Regions from separate parts of the Buttiauxella sp. BIGb0552 genome, predicted to be linked through region 2. Evidence: predicted binding sites of a transcription regulator. Region 2 holds the regulator's gene; the other holds the start of a gene.

Region 1 (6,000 bases), on a different contig from region 2:
TCCCACTTAGCATCAGCGTAGCGCCAATACCAAACAGATAGCGCGATTGCGCCTGGCGCACCTGGTTGCGTTGCAAATCACGCGTTATTTTATCAACGCTGTGTTGCAATTGTTTACCCTGGCGCAAACTGTCGTACATCAGTTCCGGCAGTTCTGGCATTTTTTCAATCCAGAACGGCGCTTTTTCTTTGAAAGAACGAATAAGCGCAGGAATACCCACCTGATCTTTGATCCAATCTTCCAGGAAAGGTTTGGCGGTTTTCCACAAATCAAGTTGCGGATAAAGCTGCCTACCAAGCCCTTCAACGTAAAGTAGCGTCTTTTGCAATAAAACAAGCTGCGGCTGCACTTCCATATTAAAGCGACGTGCCGTATTGAACAGGTTCAGCAGCACATGGCCAAAGGAAATTTCCGCTAATGGCTTTTCAAAGATTGGCTCGCAAACGGTACGAATGGCAAACTCGAAGTCTTCAACATTCGTGTCTGGTGGCACCCAGCCTGAATCCACATGCAATTCAGCAACTTTGCGGTAATCTCGGTTAAAGAAGGCGATAAAGTTCTCAGCCAGATAGCGTTTATCTTCTTTATTGAGCGAACCCACAATGCCGCAGTCGATACCAATGTATTGCGGGTCTTCAGGGTGCTCATAGCTGACGAAAATATTGCCTGGGTGCATATCGGCATGGAAGAAGCTGTCGCGGAAAACCTGAGTGAAGAAGACCTGCACGCCACGCTCTGCCAACAGTTTCATGTTGGTGCCCTGTTTATGCAGCATCGCAATATCAGAAACGGGAATACCGTAAATACGCTCCATCACCATCATGTCCTGGCTGCAATAGTCAGAGAACACTTCCGGCACATACAGCATCGAGCTACCTTCAAAATTGCGGCGTAACTGAATGGCGTTTGCCGATTCGCGCAGCAGATTTAGCTCATCAATTAAGGTCTTCTCATATTCGCGCACAACTTCAAGCGGGCGCAAACGGCGACCATCAGGCATCAGACGTGGTACCCATCGCGCGAGACGATAGATGAGTTTCATATCCGCTTTGATGATTGGCAAAATGTCCGGGCGAATGACTTTGATAACCACTTCTCGCCCATTTTCTTTCAGGCGAGCGGTATGTACCTGGGCAATGGAAGCTGACGCAAGCGGCTTGATTTCAAAATCGTCAAACCAGGCTTCTACAGGAAGCCCTCCCATCGCTTGTTCGATTTGTTTTTTTGCCAGCGCCCCGTCAAATGGTGCAACGCGGTCCTGCAACATCGCCAGTTGATCGGCAATTTGCGGCGGGAACAAGTCACGACGTGTAGAAAGCATCTGCCCAAACTTGATCCATACCGGGCCAAGCTCTTGTAAAGCCAGACGCAAACGCTCACCCAGAGGCTTTTCTTTATGGCGGTTTGGCATCCAGAAAAGCGTACGCCGCCAAATACGTAATGGCAGCGTAATGCGGACACGAGGAATAAGTTCATCCAGACCATAACTAAGAAAAGTGCGGACAATGAAATAGAGGCGACGAATTTCTCCAGGCGTCATTTGTTCTCCAGTTTGTTCAGTCGCGCGATGAGTGCGTCAACATTTCGTTCGACTGCTGCCGTTTCCTCAGCAAACCATGCAACCTCAAGCGATCCCGGTGCCATCTTCCACTCTTCCGTAATGGCTTCTGACAGGTATTGCTGGTTACGAGTAAATCCTTTCTTGAATAACTTACCGCCACCACGGATAACTTTACTGATACCTTCGGCGGCAATATCACCGATATAAGGTGCTAATAATTCTGCAGGATCGAACTCGGCAAGATCCATCAGAGAAACCCAATTCTGGACAACCTGAAGATCGCCTTGAACCTCTAATTCACCACTGCGAATCAGCGCAGTAAGCTGCTGCCTGTCACGTAGTTTAGGCAAGGTGCCAAGCCCGGTTAGCACCATGCAATCAGCTTCATCTTCCCACTGGCCCAGTACATCAATTTGCTGTTCGCTAAAGACCAGAACAATTGGCGAAGAGAACTCTTTGAGCTCAACGCGTAACACCTTACCCACTAAGCGCTGACGTGCCGCTTTCAGTCCCCGATCGCGCCAGAGAAAAGTATTGAGGATATTTTCAATTCCGGCAGTCATTAGCGGTGTAAAAGGCATCACGAGTTCCCTGTCAGAATTTATAGCCACGGTGCAGAGCAACTACGCCAGCGGTCAGGTTGAAATAGGTGGTATTTTCAAAGCCCGCATCTTCCATCATCGCTTTCAATGTTTCTTGATCAGGATGCATGCGAATAGACTCAGCCAGATAGCGGTAGCTTTCCGCATCCTGCGCAACAATTTCACCGATACGCGGCAAAATGTGGAACGAGTACGCATCGTAAGCTTTGCTCAGTGGTTCAATAATCGGTTTAGAGAATTCCAGAACCAACAAGCGGCCACCTGGTTTTAATACGCGATACATTGAACGCAGCGCTTTCTCTTTGTCTGTAACATTACGCAGACCGAAAGAGATGGTGATGCAATCAAAAAAGTTATCCGGGAATGGCAGGGCTTCAGCGTTAGCCTGAACATAGTTCACGTTGCCAACCACACCGATGTTGCGCAGTTTTTCGCGCCCCATTTTCAGCATTGAGTCATTGATATCAGCCAGAACCACTTCGCCTGTTTCACCTACCAGACGAGAGAACTTAGCGGTTAAATCACCGGTTCCGCCTGCTAAGTCCAGTACGCGCTGACCACGACGAACACCACTGCAATCAATGGTGAAACGCTTCCATATACGATGGATGCCAAATGACATTAAGTCATTCATTACGTCGTATTTTGCGGCCACAGAGTGGAACACATTAGCGACCATATCGGCCTTCTGTTCCTTCGCTACAGTGCGAAAGCCAAAGTGTGTTGTTTCCTGGGATTCTTCAACCATCTCAATGCCTGCTTATCCAAAAAAATGTTCGTGAAGTGTAACAGAATGAGCCCTAAAGCCCTATGCTTCAAGCTGCAGGGGTGTTGGCTGCACTCACAAACCCCAGTCACTTACTTTAGTAAGCTCCTGGGGATTTGTTCCTTTGCCGCCTACCTGCAACTCGAGTTATTCTTGCTACAAACTGTTTTCCATATTCTTCTCTTCGTCGTTTTCATGCTCATGGCGCTCGATATTATCGCCTTCTTCAAGTCTGGCCTGTTCGACTAAATCAGGATTAATCTCACGTTTAACCTCAACGCCCAGACCACGAAATGCATCTGCCTGGATGAGAATATTGCCGCGCCCGGAAGAGAGTTTTTTCATCGCCTGCCGGTAGTTGTCCTGCGCTTTATCGAGGCTCTGGCCGATCGCCGACATGTCATCCACAAAGAGGCGCATTTTGTCATATAGCCGACTGGCACGTTCGGCAATTTGTTGCGCATTCCGGCTTTGATGCTCATAACGCCACAAATTGGCAACGGTTCTTAACGCCACCAGCAAGGTGGTTGGGCTAACCAGCATGATGTTATTTTTCAGGGCTTCGCTGATGAGTTCAGGCTGGCGGTCAATCGCCAGTAAAAATGCGGGTTCGACGGGGATAAACATCAAAACATAATCCAGCGAACGCAAACCCGGTAATTGCTGATAATCTTTGCGGCCCAGCATACGAATGTGGTTACGCATCGCTGCAATATGTTCGTTGAGCGCACTTTCTCGCGTTAACTCGTCGTCGCCATTGTAATAACGTTCATAGGCCACCAGCGTCATCTTGGCATCAATAACCACATCTTTGCCTTGCGGCAAACGCACGATGACATCGGGCTGCATACGACTGTTATTTTCGAGCTGGATATTCACCTGAGTTTCGTATTCATAACCTTCGCGTAAACCGGATGCTTCAAGGACGCGAGTCAATACGACCTCGCCCCAGTTACCCTGGGTTTTGTTGTCCCCTTTCAGGGCTTTAGTGAGGTTTAGCGCCTCTTGTGCCATCTGAGCATTTAGCTGCTGAAGGTTGCGGATCTCATGCGTCAGCGTGTGCCGTTCGCGAGCCTCCTGACCAAAGCTTTCTTGCACCTGGCGGCGGAAGCCATCCAGTTGTTCGCGCAATGGCGACAGCAACCCATTCAAACTTTGACGGTTTTGTTCTTCAACTTTTCGGCCGCTTTGTTCAAAGATTCGGTTGGCAAGGTTTTCAAATTGTTCGCTGAGACGCTGTTCACTATTAAGCATCTGGCGATGTTTATCGTCAGCGTTAAGACGGGTTTGTTCAAGCAATGTGGAAAGCTCGCGGATGTCCGCTTCCTGCGCACTGTTGATTTCTAACTGCGTGCGCAATTCACGGTTGAGTTGCTCGCATTCCTCTTTCCAGTGCTGGTTTTGCTGCAATTCCTGCCGGGCGGCAGTGAGTTCGCCGTAGATTTCTCGCTGTTCTTCATACAGTGCGGATTGCCTCCCGGCCGCCCGCAAACTTGCCAGCAACCAACCAGTCAGCACCCCAACCAGCGCAATACCGAGCCCGAATAAAATAGAAATATCCACAGTCACTCCAACAAGCCATGCCAAACACCAGCAAAATAAAATTGTGCTGTATAAATGTCCAGATGAAAAGGAGTTTACTGCGAGACGTTACGCAAAGCGTAAAAATTAAGCCGGCTTGCACCGGCTTTGGGGGACTAGATCAGGCGACGAGCTGCTTCCACGACGATTTTCACCGCATGGCTTTCCGTTTTCTTCATGGTCTCAGCGTTCGGGATCTCTTGCTGAGTACGGTTCACAATCACACCCGCAACCATACCCGCACGCAGGCCCTGGCTTGCACACATGGTCAGAAGTGTTGCTGATTCCATCTCGTAGTTCATCACGCCCATCTGCTGCCACTCTTCCATAGAGCCTTTATAGCGATTCACTACACGACCGGAGAAGGTGTCGTAACGCTCCTGGCCTGGATAGAAGGTATCGGAAGAAGCCGTCACGCCAATGTGCGTGGTCGCGCCAATAGATTTCGCGGCTTCAACCAGCGCGGTGGTACAGGCAAAATCAGCAACCGCTGGGAATTCCATTGGTGCAAAGTGCAGGCTGGCACCATCAAGGCGCACAGACGCCGTCGTCACCAGAACATCACCGACATTGATATGTGGCTGAATCGCACCGGTCGTACCGATACGCAAGAAAGTACGAATACCCAACTGCGCCAGTTCTTCCACAGCGATAGAAGTAGACGGGCCACCGATACCGGTAGAGCAGACGATAACTGGCTTGCCGTCTAACTCAGCACGCCAGGTAGTAAATTCACGGTGGGCAGCCAATTTGACCGGCTTGTCCATCAGTACAGCGATTTTTTCAACTCGCTCAGGGTCGCCCGGGACGATGGCAAGTGTTGCCCCCTGCAGGTCGCTTTTAGTGAGGCCGAGGTGAAAAACATCAGACTTGGACATAACAGACTCCTCTGTTTAATAGGTTGGCTTGCATTGCTTAGAGGTACTGTACAGAACCCCGGCAAAGAATTTCGTGACGCATTTCACTTTGAATGAAACAAGTTACATTATTTTCAATCTTATTAGTGACGAGCATCACATTAAATTTCCTGACGATTCTTTTCTCAGACATAGCGAACAGCGCTGCGGCTCGAAGAATGACGGGGAAAAGCTATAGTTATCGCACTGCGCTAATTCTGGTAAGGAGAATGCCAATGAAAGAAGAAAATACAGTAGATAAATCGCCGGGCGGGCATTTTGCGCCAGCGGCAGCTCCACTTGCTTCAACAGTATTGCATACCTCCGATGAAGAGATTCTCTCGGGAGAGACATCTATTCCCACGCAGGGCGAAAACATGCCTGCGTTCCATGCCAGACCAAAAGGGGCGGAAGGCCCACTGCCGATTGTCATCGTGGTGCAGGAAATTTTCGGTGTGCATGAACACATTCGTGATGTTTGTCGCCGCCTGGCGCTCGAAGGCTATCTCGCCATCGCGCCAGAGCTCTATTTCCGTCAGGGCGATCCGAATGATTATGCAGATATCCCGACCCTGTTCAGCGGTCTGGTGTCCA
Region 2 (6,000 bases):
GTCAGTTGTTCGCGCGTCAGTGAACGCTGGCGCGATGCCAGGAGCGCGGTACAACACAGGTTCATGGCGTTTGCCGCGCCTGCATTGTTAATACGCACCATCAGTTCGGCAGCAATTTCATTAACCGTTGGCGTTAACCATGCCGGGCGAATGGATTCAATCGGGTCGATTGAATCACGCCACTCAGGCACTCGCTGGTTGAGGAATGTCATCAACGGCATAGGTTCGCCGAAGTTAACATAGCCCTGGCCGAGGTTACGCAGCTTGCTCAGCCCACGAACCATCTGCATGAAGCTTTCTTTTTCTTTGGTCGCACCGCGCAGTTCTTTTGCGTAAGTCCCCACTTCCATTACATGCTCGTAGCCAATGTAAATTGGCACCAATGTAATTGGACGAGTACCGCCACGCAGCATGGCCTGAATGGTCATCGACAGCGTGCCGGTTTTCGGGTCAAGCAAACGGCCGGTACGAGAACGGCCACCTTCCACAAAGTATTCAACGGAATAGCCACGGCTAAACAGCTCGCCAAGATATTCACGGAACACGGTGGAGTAGAGTTTGCTGCCCTTAAAGGTACGGCGAATAAAGAACGCGCCCAGGCGGCGGAAAATCGGGCCTGCTGGCCAGAAGTTCAGGTTGATACCCGCCGCAATGTGCGGAGGAACCAGCCCCTGGTGGTAAAGCACGTAAGACAAAAGCATGTAGTCCATGTGGCTGCGGTGGCAGGGAACATAGACAATCTCGTGGCCGTCGTGAGCCAGTTGGCGTACACGTTCTGCATTATGAACGTTAATGCCCTGGTACAGGCGGTTCCATGTCAGACCTAATACGCGGTCGGTCAAACGCACGGCTTCGTAGGAGAAGTTCGCTGCAATTTCTTCCATCAAGGCAACAGCATTCTGTTGCGCTTTTTCATGGGAGATTTTCTTACTGCGTGCTTCGTCTTCTACTGCGCGTGCAATCGCTTTTGAGGCCAGAAGTTTGTTAAACAGATCCTGGCGCACCGGCAGACGCGGGCCTACAGTCGCTAAACGCTGGCGAGCAAAGTGCATACGCGCCACGCGTGCCAGTTTTTGGGCGATTTTTTTATCTGTACCGTGATCGGTTGCCATCTGGCGCAGCGAAACAGGTGCGGAGAACCGCACAAAACTGTCGCGCCCAAGCCAGGATACCGCGAAGAATTTCTGAATGCCGTTAAGCATCTTCAGTGGCGGGTTAACTTCGCCTTTTTCGCGACCCGGAGAGCGGCCAAACATCACCGATACCGGCACCATCTGCACATCCAAATTTGGATTGCTACGGTGCAAGTCGAGATAATCATGGAACAGCTTGATCGACTCTTCCTTTGGCGTGTAATAAGTGAACACGCGCGGGCCGCCATGGATAAAGACATAGCGCGGCAATACCGCACCATCGATCTCTAATGGCTCGAGAGGGTCGGGCAAGTTGTGCGCGAGGCATTGCGCGCGCAGGGTTAATAAGTCCGCCTTTGAGTTATACGGCAGAACGTACATTATTGGGCGTGTGGGATCTAAGCCCAGTTCGGCCTGTGGATCTGCCGGAATGGACTTGCTCTTTACCAGAACGCCTAATGGTAAATTAAGTAATTTGTAGTAGATTCTTGGCCAGCCTGACATAAACGATGTAAAGCCTCAGGTTAATGATGCAAATTCGCCGCAAGAATATCAGAATCTCACCCAGATTTCTGTGGCGTTATAATTTTGACAAGCATTGATGCAAATAATTTGAAAAGGTTTCCTAAAATGGCGAGCAGTACCACTGGACTTACCCGTATCATCAAAGCCGCAGGCTACTCATGGAAAGGGCTCAAAGCAGCCTGGATCAATGAAGCAGCTTTCCGCCAGGAAGGCGTTTCTGCCGTTATCGCCATTGCCATCGCATGTTGGTTAGATGTCGACCCCATTACCCGCATTCTACTTATCGGCTCAGTCGTGTTGGTCATGATTGTCGAGATCCTCAACAGCGCTATCGAGGCTCTTGTCGACCGTGTTGGCACTGATTACCACGAACTTTCCGGGCGTGCCAAAGACATGGGCTCGGCCGCAGTATTAATTTCAATTATCCTCGCGGTAATTACCTGGGTCACGCTGCTTTGGTCGCATTTGCGGTGATCTTTCCAGAATAGTTAAGTGCCTGGTTTTTTGCTTAATTTGTGGTTCCAAATTGACCTTTGACTGTATATACTCACAGCATAACTGTATAAACACCCAGGGGGCGGAATGAAAGCGTTAACTACCAGGCAGCAAGAGGTGTTTGATCTTATTCGGGATCATATCAGCCAGACCGGCATGCCACCGACTCGTGCCGAGATTGCTCAACGTCTGGGGTTCCGTTCTCCGAACGCCGCTGAAGAGCATTTAAAAGCACTTGCCCGTAAAGGTGTGCTTGAAATTGTTTCTGGCGCATCCCGTGGTATCCGCCTGTTGGTGGAAGAAGTGACCGGTATTCCACTGGTTGGGCGTGTTGCTGCAGGTGAGCCACTCCTGGCACAGCAACACATCGAAGGCCATTATCAGGTCGACCCATCACTGTTTAAACCAAATGCCGACTTCTTGCTGCGCGTCAGCGGTATGTCGATGAAAGACATCGGCATTATGGATGGTGACCTGCTTGCGGTTCATAAAACCCAGGATGTGCGTAATGGCCAGGTTGTTGTCGCGCGTATCGATGATGAAGTTACCGTTAAGCGCTTAAAACAACAGGGCAACACCGTTCATCTGTTGCCAGAAAACAGTGAGTTTGAACCGATCGTGGTTGACCTACGCGAGCATAACTTCTCTATTGAAGGGCTGGCTGTTGGGGTTATCCGCAACGGCGACTGGCTGTAAAATCTCTTTAGGTGATGCGCATTTAAAGTGCGCATCACTGCCTTAATTATCTTTGATCTCCTTCAGGAGATGTCATGCAATTATTCTCCACAGCGGATCGTGCGCTCTGGCGCCTCGCTTTACCCATGATTTTCTCCAACATTACCGTTCCGCTGCTTGGCCTTGTCGATACGGCTGTTATTGGTCATCTGGATAGTCCTGTTTATCTGGGCGGTGTTGCCATTGGTGCGACAGCAACCAGCTTCCTGTTTATGTTACTGCTGTTTTTACGAATGAGTACCACAGGTTTAACTGCTCAGGCTTTTGGTGCCAATAATCCCTCAGCGTTAGCTCGTGCACTGGTGCAACCATTATTACTGGCACTAGGGGCAGGGGTGGCAATTGTCTTACTGCGCGATCCCCTCATTTCACTCGCTTTACAAATTGTCGGCGGCAATCAGGATGTGCTCGTACAAGCGCAACGCTTTCTTGAAATCCGCTGGCTGAGTGCGCCAGCCTCGCTTGCCAACCTCGTTTTACTGGGATGGTTGCTAGGGGTTCAATACGCACGAGCTCCGGTTATCTTGCTGGTAGTCGGCAATCTTCTGAATATCGTACTGGATGTGTGGCTGGTGATGGGCTTGCACCTTGATGTTCAAGGGGCGGCACTTGCGACTGTTACTGCTGAATACGCGACATTTTTCATCGGATTGCTGATGGTGAAGAAGGTTATGGGCTTGCGAGGTATCAGTTTTGAGATGCTCAAACAGTCCTGGCGTGGCAATGTTCGGCGCTTACTGGCGCTTAATCGGGACATCATGTTGCGCTCGTTATTACTGCAAGTGTGCTTTGCATCAGTGACCATCTTTGGTGCGCGCTTAGGCAGCGAAATTGTCGCCGTCAATGCGGTGTTAATGACTCTCCTGACGTTTACCGCTTATGCGCTTGATGGTTTTGCCTATGCTGTTGAAGCCCACTCCGGGCAAGCTTATGGTGCAAAGAATCGTGGTCAATTGCTCGAGGTTTGGGGGGCAGCTTGTCGGCAGGCGGGTTTAGTCGCGCTCATGTTTGCCGTGGTGTATGCCCTATTTGGCGAGCAAATTGTTTCTCTTCTGACGTCCATTCCCCAATTACAGCTACAGGCCGATCGTTATCTCCACTGGCAGATTGTGTTACCCGTGGTTGGTGTCTGGTGCTACTTGCTGGATGGGATGTTTATTGGCGCGACAAGAGGCGCTGAGATGCGTAATAGCATGGCGGTTGCCGCTGTTGGTTTCGGCCTAACGCTCTTCACTGTTCCGTATTTAGGCAACCACGGGTTATGGCTGTCTGTGGCGGTATTCCTTGCTCTGCGGGGGCTGGCGTTAGGTTGGATTTGGCGTCGTCACTGGCAGCAAAATAGCTGGTTTAACAATGTACAAAGTTAAGCCGCATGGTTAAAGATTCTTAGTTTTCTCCCCACCACCATATCCTTGACTACAATTATTATCACGTCCAGCAGATAGAGTGGTGTTGGCCAAATGGCAGCACATTGGACGTTGGTAATTTTTTAGCAGTTCTTCCCCCCGAACGATGAGGATATTATTATGAATAAAGACGAAATCGGCGGTAACTGGAAACAGTTTAAAGGCACAGTAAAAGAGAAATGGGGCAAACTGACTGACGATGATATGACTGTCATCGAAGGCAAACGCGATCAGCTTGTCGGTAAGATTCAAGAGCGTTATGGGTACGAAAAGGATAAGGCAGAGGAAGAAGTCGTTGATTGGGAAACTCGCAACAAATACCGTTGGTAATTAGCTTCCCTCAGATGTGTTAACTCTCAGCCCTGCCCTGGTACATGGATGTACCGTTCCATTCAACTCAAATCCAACCAATCTAACGTGACTTCTTTTTACTCTGAACTGAGTGGTCATGCCCGCAAGCATCCGGGTGGCTACAAGCTTCAACTTCTGCACACGCGCTGCATAAGCCGTGCGCCTCAATAACGTTATGATGCAAAGCAAACCCTAACTGGGCCGCCAGTTGGTGCATGATATCTTCCACACCTTCCGCACTACGCTCCTTCACCGCACCACATCGATCACAAATAAACATCGCAGATGAGTGAGTTGGCTGATCGATAAGATTGCACAACACATAGCTGTTAGTGGACTCTACACGGTGTACAAAACCTTGTTCGAGCAGAAAATCGAGCGCACGATACACTGTCGGGGGTTTAGCTTGCGGTTCGCTGGCACGCAGTAAATCCAGCAAATCATAAGCACTGATAGCGCCCGCTTGCTGAGTCAGCAAACGCAATACTTCAAGACGTTGTGGTGTCAGGCGCACATTACGCTGCTCGCATAGTTTTTCAGCCTGCGCTAACACGTTTTGTGAAGTCGTGATGTCCATCAGTATTCCCCTGTAGATTAGCCCTACACTTTATCACAACGCGCAAAAAACGCCGAGTGGTGCGCTTAGCCACAACCTTTTGAGATGACTATCCCGGAGTTTGTTATGAATAAACCTGATTGCATTCGCCACTGGAAGGAAATAGAAGGTGACGATGATTCGACTTATCCAGACAGCGCAGAACGGTTTTCTATTGGCGCGCCACTGGCCCGCAAACTGGGTCTTAATCGCCTGGGAATTCATCATGAGCGCCTGCTACCAGGTCGCCGCACATCTTATCCTCATGCCGAAAGCAGCGAAGAAGAGTTTGCTTATGTGCTCGAAGGGCATCCACAGGTGTGGATTAATGGGCACCTTTACCCACTTGAACCTGGCGATAGCGTTGGTTTCCCTGCTGGAACAGGTATCTGCCATACCTTTATCAACAACACAGAGCATGAAGTCCGGCTGCTGATTGTGGGGGAGGCAAACAAAGCTGAGAACCGAATTTATTACCCGCTAAACCCAGGCTATGCCGCACAGCGTCAGGATCGCTGGATTGACCATCCCCCGCAATTTTTCGGCCCGCACGACGGCCAGCCTTCACGAAAACCGAACGGTAAACTATAAATAAGTTTGCATGGAAATTTTGAACTCATAATCCTGAAGGATAGAAACGGGATTCCGATGGGCGAAACAGCCCACTTTTCAGCCTTTTATTCACAGCAATAGTCCGCCTCTGTTCAGTCATAACTGGCAGGGGCAGTTATTACATCTGATCAACAGACGGACGTGTGGT

The links. The regulator LexA, encoded in region 2, represses DNA repair genes until DNA is damaged. The targets are predictions, from matches to a motif close to TNCTGTATGTACATACAGNA.
Region 1: rmuC (DNA recombination protein RmuC) is a predicted target of LexA. The motif match lies at 4,537-4,556, and genes of this name have one in related genera.

Annotation. Positions count from the first base shown of each region.
Region 1 covers NZ_SODY01000011.1:14,451-20,450, forward strand. The annotation lists gene ubiB (ubiquinone biosynthesis regulatory protein kinase UbiB) at 1-1,540, opposite strand, end outside; gene EDF88_RS23635 (SCP2 domain-containing protein) at 1,537-2,142, opposite strand; gene ubiE (bifunctional demethylmenaquinone methyltransferase/2-methoxy-6-polyprenyl-1,4-benzoquinol methylase UbiE) at 2,156-2,911, opposite strand; gene rmuC (DNA recombination protein RmuC) at 3,086-4,492, opposite strand; gene udp (uridine phosphorylase) at 4,627-5,388, opposite strand; gene EDF88_RS23655 (dienelactone hydrolase family protein) at 5,643-6,000, shown strand, end outside.
Region 2 covers NZ_SODY01000006.1:36,489-42,488, forward strand. The annotation lists gene plsB (glycerol-3-phosphate 1-O-acyltransferase PlsB) at 1-1,637, opposite strand, end outside; gene EDF88_RS17355 (diacylglycerol kinase) at 1,764-2,132, shown strand; gene lexA (transcriptional repressor LexA) at 2,241-2,849, shown strand; gene dinF (MATE family efflux transporter DinF) at 2,924-4,255, shown strand; gene EDF88_RS17370 (CsbD family protein) at 4,415-4,624, shown strand; gene zur (zinc uptake transcriptional repressor Zur) at 4,707-5,222, opposite strand; gene EDF88_RS17380 (cupin domain-containing protein) at 5,328-5,831, shown strand.